One region of the Paenibacillus sp. FW507-14B1B genome, then DNA from elsewhere that is predicted to be linked to it. Evidence: predicted binding sites of a transcription regulator. Region 1 holds the regulator's gene; the other holds the start of a gene.
What was found. Region 1 encodes Rex, which represses fermentation and respiration genes when NADH is low (regulators of the CRP and FNR family bind a similar motif). Its sites were predicted from a motif close to TTGTGAAATATTTCACAA; they were not measured.
Positions count from the first base shown of each region.

Region 2: the regulator Rex is predicted to act here: its motif matches at 1,871-1,888, upstream of AC3WJJ_RS16415 (FAD:protein FMN transferase).

Region 1 is NZ_JBYSWS010000001.1:993,526-998,480, forward strand. It holds gene AC3WJJ_RS04655 (AAA family ATPase) at 1-45, opposite strand, end outside; gene AC3WJJ_RS04660 (hypothetical protein) at 38-571, opposite strand; gene AC3WJJ_RS04665 (cell wall elongation regulator TseB-like domain-containing protein) at 818-1,336, opposite strand; gene AC3WJJ_RS04670 (amidohydrolase) at 1,365-2,666, opposite strand; gene AC3WJJ_RS04675 (redox-sensing transcriptional repressor Rex) at 2,653-3,306, opposite strand; gene dinG (ATP-dependent DNA helicase DinG) at 3,343-4,955, opposite strand, start outside.
Region 2 is NZ_JBYSWS010000003.1:157,647-162,601, forward strand. It holds gene AC3WJJ_RS16400 (ATP-binding cassette domain-containing protein) at 1-808, opposite strand, end outside; gene AC3WJJ_RS16405 (Gx transporter family protein) at 843-1,397, opposite strand; gene AC3WJJ_RS16410 (NusG domain II-containing protein) at 1,372-1,770, opposite strand; gene AC3WJJ_RS16415 (FAD:protein FMN transferase) at 2,010-3,095, shown strand; gene AC3WJJ_RS16420 (HD domain-containing phosphohydrolase) at 3,217-4,713, opposite strand.

The DNA.
Region 1 (4,955 bases):
GACAGGAATGAATCCGATGAATACTTCTTTGGACCACTTAGGCATGGTTCCACACCTCCACTTTGCCCGGTTGACGAGGCAAAATAATAAACTTACCAGACTTTCCATCAGATAAACTTACATATACGTTCTGATCATCAATCTGCGCAGTTGCTTTAAACTCAGGTGAGCGTTTTGCCAATTCATCCAAAGATGTCTGAATATCCGTGTATTGTTTATTATCCATCGCTTCGGCGACGGATAGCATAGCATCATCCCACCACTCATTTAGCTGTTCTGATGAATGATCTTCAACCTCAATTTTTAATGCACGTTTTCCTACGACCGCCTTACCTTCTTTGTTTATATGTTCAACCAATCCACGTAAATTCGTGTCTGGCTTTAAATCAAGTTTCAAAGTGACGGTATCCTGGTTAATATCAATTTGAGAGCTTTTTACGCCTTCATACTGTGATACCACATTGATCAACGGATTCTGAAGAGCCATTTGCCGATACAGATACCATCCACCAAAAAGTACCGATGCCGAGATAACGACCGTCAGAACGATAGGAACAATACGTAGTTTCAATGAAGTTCCTCCTTGTTAAATAGATGATATATAGCCGGTCTATCTTATGATGCATACATAACGTATGTCTTCTTCTAACATATACTTGTATACGTTAAATACAAATATGAGTATATCACATCTTATATACTTTTTCATTTTCAAGCTGTGAAAATATTAAAAACTATTTAATTATTTTTTATGCAAACGCTTACATATATGAAATCAAACACACCCCATCCTAAATGAATGGAGTGTTATTATGCTTTACTGATTCGGTAATGTAATGTCTTCGCCGATTGGACGAGCATCCTGAAAACGGTAGAATCGGTATTTTGTTTCATTGTTTAGGTTATACAGCAGCTGCCATACATACTCACCCTCATACATTCCAGGGACGAGCCGTTCGATTACAGCACCAGGCAAATCTGAATTGATCTGAGCTCTTATCTGCGCTTCAGACTTACCGTCACTTAATAATTCTGTATGAACCGTGTCGGCTCCTCCGAATGGTTTATGCTCTTCTGTAAACTTAACCCATACAATAATGTCTTTGTTATCAACATTTTGACCTGTAATAACCCAATACAAACTATCCTTGTCCCAAACTGATTTATAAGTTTTATCCCTCTTAATCAGTCCACCATGTTCTTGAGCTGCTATAATAGCCGCATTTTCTTCTTTCCAAGTATCAGACATGACATAAGAATAATAAATTTGACAAGCCAATAATATGAGCAGAATTCCAGAAACGCTGGAGAGTATCCACTTTGTTTTTTTCTTCAATCTGCGTTCCTCGCTCCCTTGTTATTCCCTAAAGGGTTAACAGCCGTTCGAACGCACTTTGGGCTTCACGGCGAATCTTCTCTTCATCAAGCGTTAAACAATTACCATTCTTGACGATCTGTTTACCATCGACCCATACATGTTCCACATCCTTCGCACTTGCTGAATAGACGGCATGTGAGATGAAATCCGTGTGTGGTAAGAAATGGGCTTGATCCGTATTCAACGCAATAAAATCTGCTTTCATTCCTGGAGCTAGCGTACCAATTTCATCTAAGAATAGAGATTTAGCTCCATAGATGGTACCCATACGAAGTGCTTCCGATGCAGGTATTGCTGTCGGATCACCCGTAACACCTTTATGGATGAGAGCTGCTAAGCGCATTTCCTCGAACATATCCAGGTTGTTATTGCTAGCGGGACCATCTGTTCCTAAAGATACCGTAACACCTGCTTTAAGAAGCTCTGGCACCCTCGCTACACCACTTGCCAGTTTAAGATTACTCCCTGGGTTGTGAGACACAGCAACATTATGAGCTGCCAAAATTTCGATCTCTTCATCCGTTAAATGAACTCCATGCGCTACTAAAGTCGGTCTGGAGAACACACCTAGCTTTTGTAAATGAGCTACGGGTCTCAGACCATAATCCTGGACATTTTGCTGTACTTCTGCAGCGGTTTCGGACATATGTGTATGCAGTGGCAGATCCAGATCGTGTGCAACCTGAACAAATTTCTCAATGTAATCTGGAGGGCAAGTATATGGAGCATGTGGTGATATCATCGTTGTTATACGGCCGTCTGCTTTTCCATGCCAATCCTTGGCGAAAGCTGTAGCCTCATCCAATTTATGCTTCTGAACCTCTGGCGAACATAGTCCAATTACACCACGGGTTAACACACCACGCATGCCTGATTGTTCCGTTACTGCAGCGACCTGATCCATATGGTCGTACATATCCAGGTACGTTGTAGTGCCGCCTTTAAGCATTTCAACTAGCGAAAGGGAGGAACCCCAATATACATCATTCGCCGTGAATTTAGCTTCCATTGGCCACATTTTCTCCTGCAGCCATACCTGAAGTGCGAGGTCATCTCCATATCCACGGAGAAGTGACATCGCTGTATGTCCATGCGTATTGATTAAACCGGGCATAAAGAAAAGATGCGTACCATCAATGATTTCAATATCGGCCTCGACCTGCGGTTCTTCTTCGCCAAGGTAAGTTATACGATCATTCTCGACGACCATATATCCACACAGAATAGATTTCTCTTCCTGGAGGACAGCAAAGGTACCATTTTTGATCATCCACTTATGATTCGTCATGTTCGGCATCTTCCTTTCCGTTAACTAAGTAATAGGCCAAACTTTGAAGGTCTGTCGTGAAATCCGCCGTATGGATGCGAATTTGTGGTGGAGCTTTCAGAATCGTTGGAGCAAAATTGAGAATCGCTTCAATCCCCGCTGATATCAAACTATCTGCTACAGCTTGCGCCTCGACATCAGGAACTGTAATAATACCGATCCGAATTCCCTTCTCCTTGATTGTTGAAGTCAATTCTTCCATAGGCTGAACAACGATATTGTTAATGGATGTACCCACTTTCGGAGTATAAGCATCGAATATAGCTACAATCTTCATATTATCTTTCAAGAATGCGTTGTAGTTAGACAAGGCATGTCCAAGATTACCTGCACCAACAAGCACTACATTAATCTGCTGATCCAGTTTCAGTATATGCCGGATTTTTTCGATTAGGTATGTGACATCGTAGCCAATTCCCTTTCTACCGAAATCTCCGAAATAAGCAAGATCCTTGCGAATCTGTGCTGGGTTCAAATCTAGTTTTTGTCCTAACTCTTGCGAGGACACGGTTGCTACCTCCCGAACATGAAGTTCGTTTAGGTAACGTAAGTAAACGGGCAGTCTGCGTACTACGGCCTCCGAAATTTTTTCCGATTTCATGCATGCTCCCCCTAATAATAAACTCAAAATAATATTCTAATGTTCCTCTTCCTTCCCCATCCACTCCGTGATCCGAGAAACCATTTGCTCTGTTGGCATATGCTCCATCTTCGGTCCAGGTAGTGAATACAAGAAGTGCTTACCATAGTATGATTCAATTACACGGGTATCATATACAATGACGATTCCTTTATCTTGTGCTGTTCTTACAAGGCGTCCGAAGCCTTGTTTAAAGCGAATAACAGCCTGTGGCACAGATAGCTTCATGAATGGATTCTTCTTTTGTTGTTGAAGTAATTCACTCTTCGCCTCAACAAGCGGATGATTTGGCGGTTGAAATGGCAATCGGACAATAGCAAGGCACGTTAGAGCCTCCCCTGGAATATCAACACCTTCCCAGAACGAACTAGTTCCCAAAAGAACGGAAGCACTGCTATCTTGAAACCTGCGAATCAGCTTCGTTCGACTCGTTCCATCCATGCCTTGTCCAAGAACAGCGATGTCACTAGATGACAAGGCTTCTTTCAGAGGCTCATAAACCTGACGAAGCATACGGTAAGAGGTGAATAGCACTAACATGCGCCCACGCGTCACCATGGCCGTATCTGATAGAGATTGGACCAAAGTATTTACGAACAAAGGATCTCCAACGGTTCCCTTTACGCTCGGAAAGTCTCTTGGAATTAACAATAATGCTTGCTCCCGGTAATTAAAAGGAGAAGGAAGTTGAACGGTGTTTAATCGTCCTTGTTCCGAAGCTTCTTGAAGTCCCAAGTTATCAATCATATACTGAAACGATTTATCCACAGATAGGGTAGCAGACGTTAGGATCACGCTCTGTTTCTTGTCAAAAAATAATTCCTTCAACTGACTACTTACATCAACAGGTACCGCGTACATCTGCAATGATTTGCTGCGGAAATTCCCATTGGCCTCCATCCAGTAAACAATACCGTCATCATTCAAAGTCATAAAAAACTTCAAATTCTCACGATGTGAAGCCAAATCCTTAAAGAGTCCATTAATATCCGTAATCAAACTATCTGCACTGTAATCATCCAGTTCTTCACGAATCTCAGAAGTGAGTCGATCACCCTGTCGAACCACGTCACCTAAGGTTACATATATTTGATTCTCAAGTTCTGTTAAGCTAACCCAATCCTTAGGTTTCTTGGACGGCGAAAGACGAAGTGTAAATTGCCCCGACTCACCTGAAGTATCTCCACGCTCAGGTAAAAGACCAAAAAGGAGATCATTTAGGCGATCCCAACTCTCCTTAACCGTCAGAAGATCAGGATAGATCCGATCAATGACTGCTGTCCAATCCCCTGCCTTCTCATGTGCTGAGGTTTGAAGCAATTGACGCAGTGCTGGCAACTGTCCATTCCGGCTATCCTTATATAGGCGGGTCAGTGTATGAACCACAGTGAAATACTTCAAATTAAGCCCTAGATGCTTACCTGCCACATCTTCTAAATGATGTGCTTCATCTATGACAAGCCGTTCATAAGATGGCAAGAGCTGATGATTAGCCTTCACATCAGTGAACAATTTCGAATGATTCGTGATGACCACATCCGCAATTCCCGCTTCGTGTTTCGCACGATGGTAGAAGCATTTACGGAACCACGGGCAAGCACGGCCCAAAC
Region 2 (4,955 bases), on a different contig from region 1:
CTAGCTTGTGTGAGAATGGGGCCTCTAAATTGCACAGTGCCATCAGTTCCTTGTTCGCAAACAATTCTCTAGGGGATACATCAGCAATAACTTCGCCTTCTCGCATCGCAAGCACTCTCTCCGAAGCCATAATCTCATCCGCATCATGTGTGATCGACAAAATCGTATATCTTCTTTCCTCATACATCGATTTCAGGATTCGAATTAAGTCTCCTCTGGCCTGTTCATCCAGCATGGAGGAAGCTTCGTCAAGCACCAGAATCTCTGGCTCCATCGCTAGCACGGAGGTGAGCGCTACTCGCTGTTTCTGACCGCCAGACAACTCCGAAGGATGCTTGCCAAGCAGGTGACTGACACCAAACTTCTCTGCATAGCGATCAATTCTCTCTCTCATAGTTGAGCGAGACATACACAAGCCCTCAAGTCCGAAGGCGATATCCTCTTCTACCGTACTGCCTACAAATTGATTATCTGGGTTCTGAAACACCATACCTACCTTACGACGTATGGCGCTCAAATGCTCAGGTATAAGCTTTAGTCCACCTGTTTCAACTAACCCATCATCCGGAAACAAAAGACCATTAAACAGCCGGGACAGTGTTGATTTACCACTCCCATTGCTCCCGGCAATGCTCACCCACTGCCCTTTCGTTACCGTTAAACTAACCGAGCGGATATTCTCCGACTCTCCGTCATACGAGAAACTAACATCTTGAAGTGTTAATACAGCTAGAGCTTGAGGGGTACTATCACGCTCATACTTGTTAACTTCCATATGATCTTGACTATGAAGTTCAGGTTTATCCACGCAAGCTCCCCCTCTTCTTCTCGTTCTACGTATATTAATCTGTAAATCCAGCAAATAAAGATAACTTCGACAGAGACGGCACCAAATATCTTACCGAGATCCCGATCAGAATACCTGTCACGATACCGGTTAACAGCAGTGCCGGTAAGTAATAGAATATGGAAGAAGTCTTGAAAATAATCGAAGCTGCCGTCAATTGGCCAATATTATGTGCTACACCACCTGCGATACTGATTCCGATCAGACTCAATCTCTTTCCACTTATCTTAAGAAGTCCATACATCACTACAAAACTGAAAACTGCACCAAACAAACTAAACAAGAAACTGGAAAAGGTTCCGAAAATCATTGCAGTTAGTACGGTCTTCAACACAATTAATGTGATTGCATCTCTTCCACGAAGGAAATACAAGCAGGTCAGCACCATAATATTGGCAAGTCCAAGCTTGGCACCGGGTACCGACAGGTTCACGGGAATCAGCGATTCCACGATACTGAGGACAACAGCTACAGCCGCAAATATGGCGATGATGACTGTCTTTTTTAGCATTAATGCTGAATCACTAATTGACAACGGCGTCGGTTTCATCCTGATCCACTCCTCCCGAAGTACCTTCCAACTCAACTAATACTTTATGCGGCAAGCAAACAATGCTCTGGTTCTTCTTATCAACAAAGCCAAAGCTTAAACACACTTTATCTGGACAATCTGCCTCGATCATTTCGATGCCATAATCATGTACTTTTAGAATATTCAGTCCATGATCCGTCTTGATCTCAATGATCTGTTCTTCTTCCGTTAACTCCACTGTCTTATACAATTGGCCGTCTACCGTAATTGTTGCCGTCAATGGAATATTGTGATTTTTTTCACTTTCACTTCCACCTAACCATCTCGGAACAAGAAATATAAGGGCTGCTACCAGTAGAACTGAAATCAGCACCATGTCACCGCGTTTCATAGGCATCTTCCTTATTTTTTGATTATATAAATCTTAGACGTCCTCATTATACTCACTCTCCGGCAATCCTTCAATGTAGGAAACAACCATTTTTGCACGTTTGAGAATGATTTCACAAAATCATCACCAAATCCAAAATTTTAATCAAAATTTTAAATAAAATATGAGAAGTCTCACATCCCCGCGTCAGTCGGCTCTGCTATAATCCAGTCGAAACCAGGTGGAAATGAGGAATTGATGTGAAAAAAAACAAGCTATCTCCGTTGCTTCTGCTCCTATCCGCCCTGTTAATTGTTGGGGGATGTTCAAACGCCGGCCCTAATTCCATAAATTCGAATGATAAGACCACTAGTAAACAGACGGAAATTAAAGATCCCATAAAGAAGTCATACTATATATTTGACACCATCGTTCAGGTGAAGGTTTATGATAGCCGAATCACAGATCAGCATTTCAATGAAATCGAGGAGCTTCTACACAAGATTGACGCTGAAATGAGTCGTACTAATAATACTAGTGAGCTCTTTAAGATCAATAGTAATGCTGGTATCAAACCTGTTCAGGTGTCTGAGGAGACTTTTAGTGTCATCCAAAAAGCTTATGATTATTCCAAGATGACAGATGGCCGTTTCAATCTTGCAATCGGACCTCTGGTCTCCTTATGGAATATAGGTAATGAAGGTGCGCATGTGCCTGATCAAGCCGAAATTAATGAACTGATTCCACTAAGCCAGTATGATCTGATCGAGCTCAATCCTGATAAGCGTGAAGTATATCTGAAGCAAAAAGGAATGATACTAGATCTCGGTGGTATCGCCAAGGGTTACTCCGCAGATGTTATTGCTAAATATTTGACAGACAACGACTTCCATAGCGCCATCATTGATCTTGGCGGGAACGTTCTTGCTCTTGGTCAGAAGCCTGGCGGTCGTAAATGGACCATCGGTATTCAAGACCCAGACCTTACACGCGGTATCCCTATTGGCAATCTGAAAGTTGAGAACCAGACGATTGTTACCTCAGGAGTGTATGAACGTTTCTTCGAGGAAGACGGCAAATATTATCACCATATCTTAGACTCGGAGACGGGTTATCCTGTTGATAATAACTTAAGCAGTGTCACCATCCTCACAGAAAAATCGGTTGATGCTGATGCGTTGTCTACCTCCATCTTCTCTATGGGACTTGATCGTGGTCTTGAATTTGCCGAACAGTTAGATCATGTGGAGGCTCTGTTTATTACGAAGGACAAGAAAGTATACATCACCTCCGGTATGGATAAAGTACTGGAAATGACAAATGACCAATATAAGCTCATGAAGTAATTAAAAATAACAGGGCATCTCTTCTAATTAAGAAGGGGTGCCCTGTTATTATAGTTATATACTGTCGTATGGTTCTGACAATTATGAGGATCTAGAGCAGAGCACATCGCTGTTAAGCTTCTTAAGCGCTCTCCTTAGTAGCCCTCATATAATTCACGAACATACCTGCAAAATCGGGATCCCACTGCGTTCCTCGGCCCTCTTCTAGAATGTTCAGCGCTTCAGACGCCCTCATACCACTCCGATAAGGGCGATCGGATGTCATCGCATCATAAGCATCCGCAACCGCTATAATGCGTCCATAGAGTGGTATTTCTCTTCCCTTTAACCCGTCAGGATAGCCGCGACCATCGTAGCGCTCATGATGGGAACGTACACCCTCTAGGTAAGGTGCCATAGCATCTGCTGGTTCAATCTGGCGCAAAATATTCTCTCCTTGCTCCGGATGTGATTTCACTTGTGTAAATTCTTCTTCCGTTAAACGTCCTTCTTTTAGTAATACATTATCCCTCACTCCGATTTTTCCGATGTCATGAAGCAGTGCGGTCTTATGCAGCAGATCAATATCTTCCTCACATAGCCCGGCTAACTTTCCAAGAAGCACCGAATACTCGGCAACACGAAAGCTGTGCCCCGCTGTGTAGGGGTCTCTTGCATCCAGTGCAGCAGCCAGCGCAGCAAAGTAACTGTCGAGCAGTTTCCGATTACGATCCTCACGCACCTGCAGACCACGAACCATCATGTTGAAACCAGCAACTAAAGTGGAGAATTCATCTGAATACAGATTAGAAGTCTGAATGAGGTTACCTTCCTTCACTTCGTTCATAGCTCGGTACATCTGACGGATGGGACGATTTACATCCTGTGTCAGGAGCAGCGCCCCTATATAGGCAAAAGCTACACCAATCAATAGAATAACTCCAGCCCAACCCCAGTACTCCTGAGATACGATCTCATCAAATTTCTCCAGCCTAATCTGGGCCGCCAGACTGAACAGAAATAATGGAAACGTTCCAATGAGCATCGTACTAAGCAAAAATTTCGTGCGAATCGCAGTGAACACATGTCCTTCAAGCGAAAAATCGACTCCATATCGAGACAATGCCTGTCTTCTTAGCTCTTTCACCACTGGCCGAATGGCTGCCACGGTTAAGAAAAACTCGATCATTGCATGACAGCTGGCAATCAATACAGCCCCAAGGGATGCTAACCAAATATAAAATGAAGGAATACTCAACAATCCATGGTTCAACATCCAAATCGTCATAAGTATGGCCGGTACAGACAATCCTAATAAATGTGGCCCATAAATCCGGTAAACAGCCCGCCGCGGCATAAGATGTGCTTGAAGATAGGCCGCTTCCAAGGATCCCAGATCCGTACTCGGTTGAGTTAACGCCTCCTTAATCAAACGAAGATGCCTCATAAATACACACATCTCTGCGACAACCATGATCAGAAACGAAATACCCATAATCATTAACAGGCGTATTCCTTCAATATAAGAAACCTCAAAGGTGGTAATCAGCAGCACACCACCCACCACAAGTACAGCAATTAAAGAACCAATCAAATAATTACGGATAAGCTGTTTTAAGAAGGACTTATAAAGTTCCATAAAATGCCTACTTTCGTCGCAATTAATAGTATTATGCCGGTATAATCACAGCTGTAGGGTAGATCGCAACCAATAGATATAAATTAGGTATAATTTACCTGTATATTGAATATCGTTGGAATCGACAAAAAAATCAAGCGATTTTGTTGCATATTACTCGTATAAAATAATATCCCTTGTTTTTTCTCATTCTATATGTTAAGATATTTGAATGTAAGTTGATATTTAACCCCGTAAGTTCC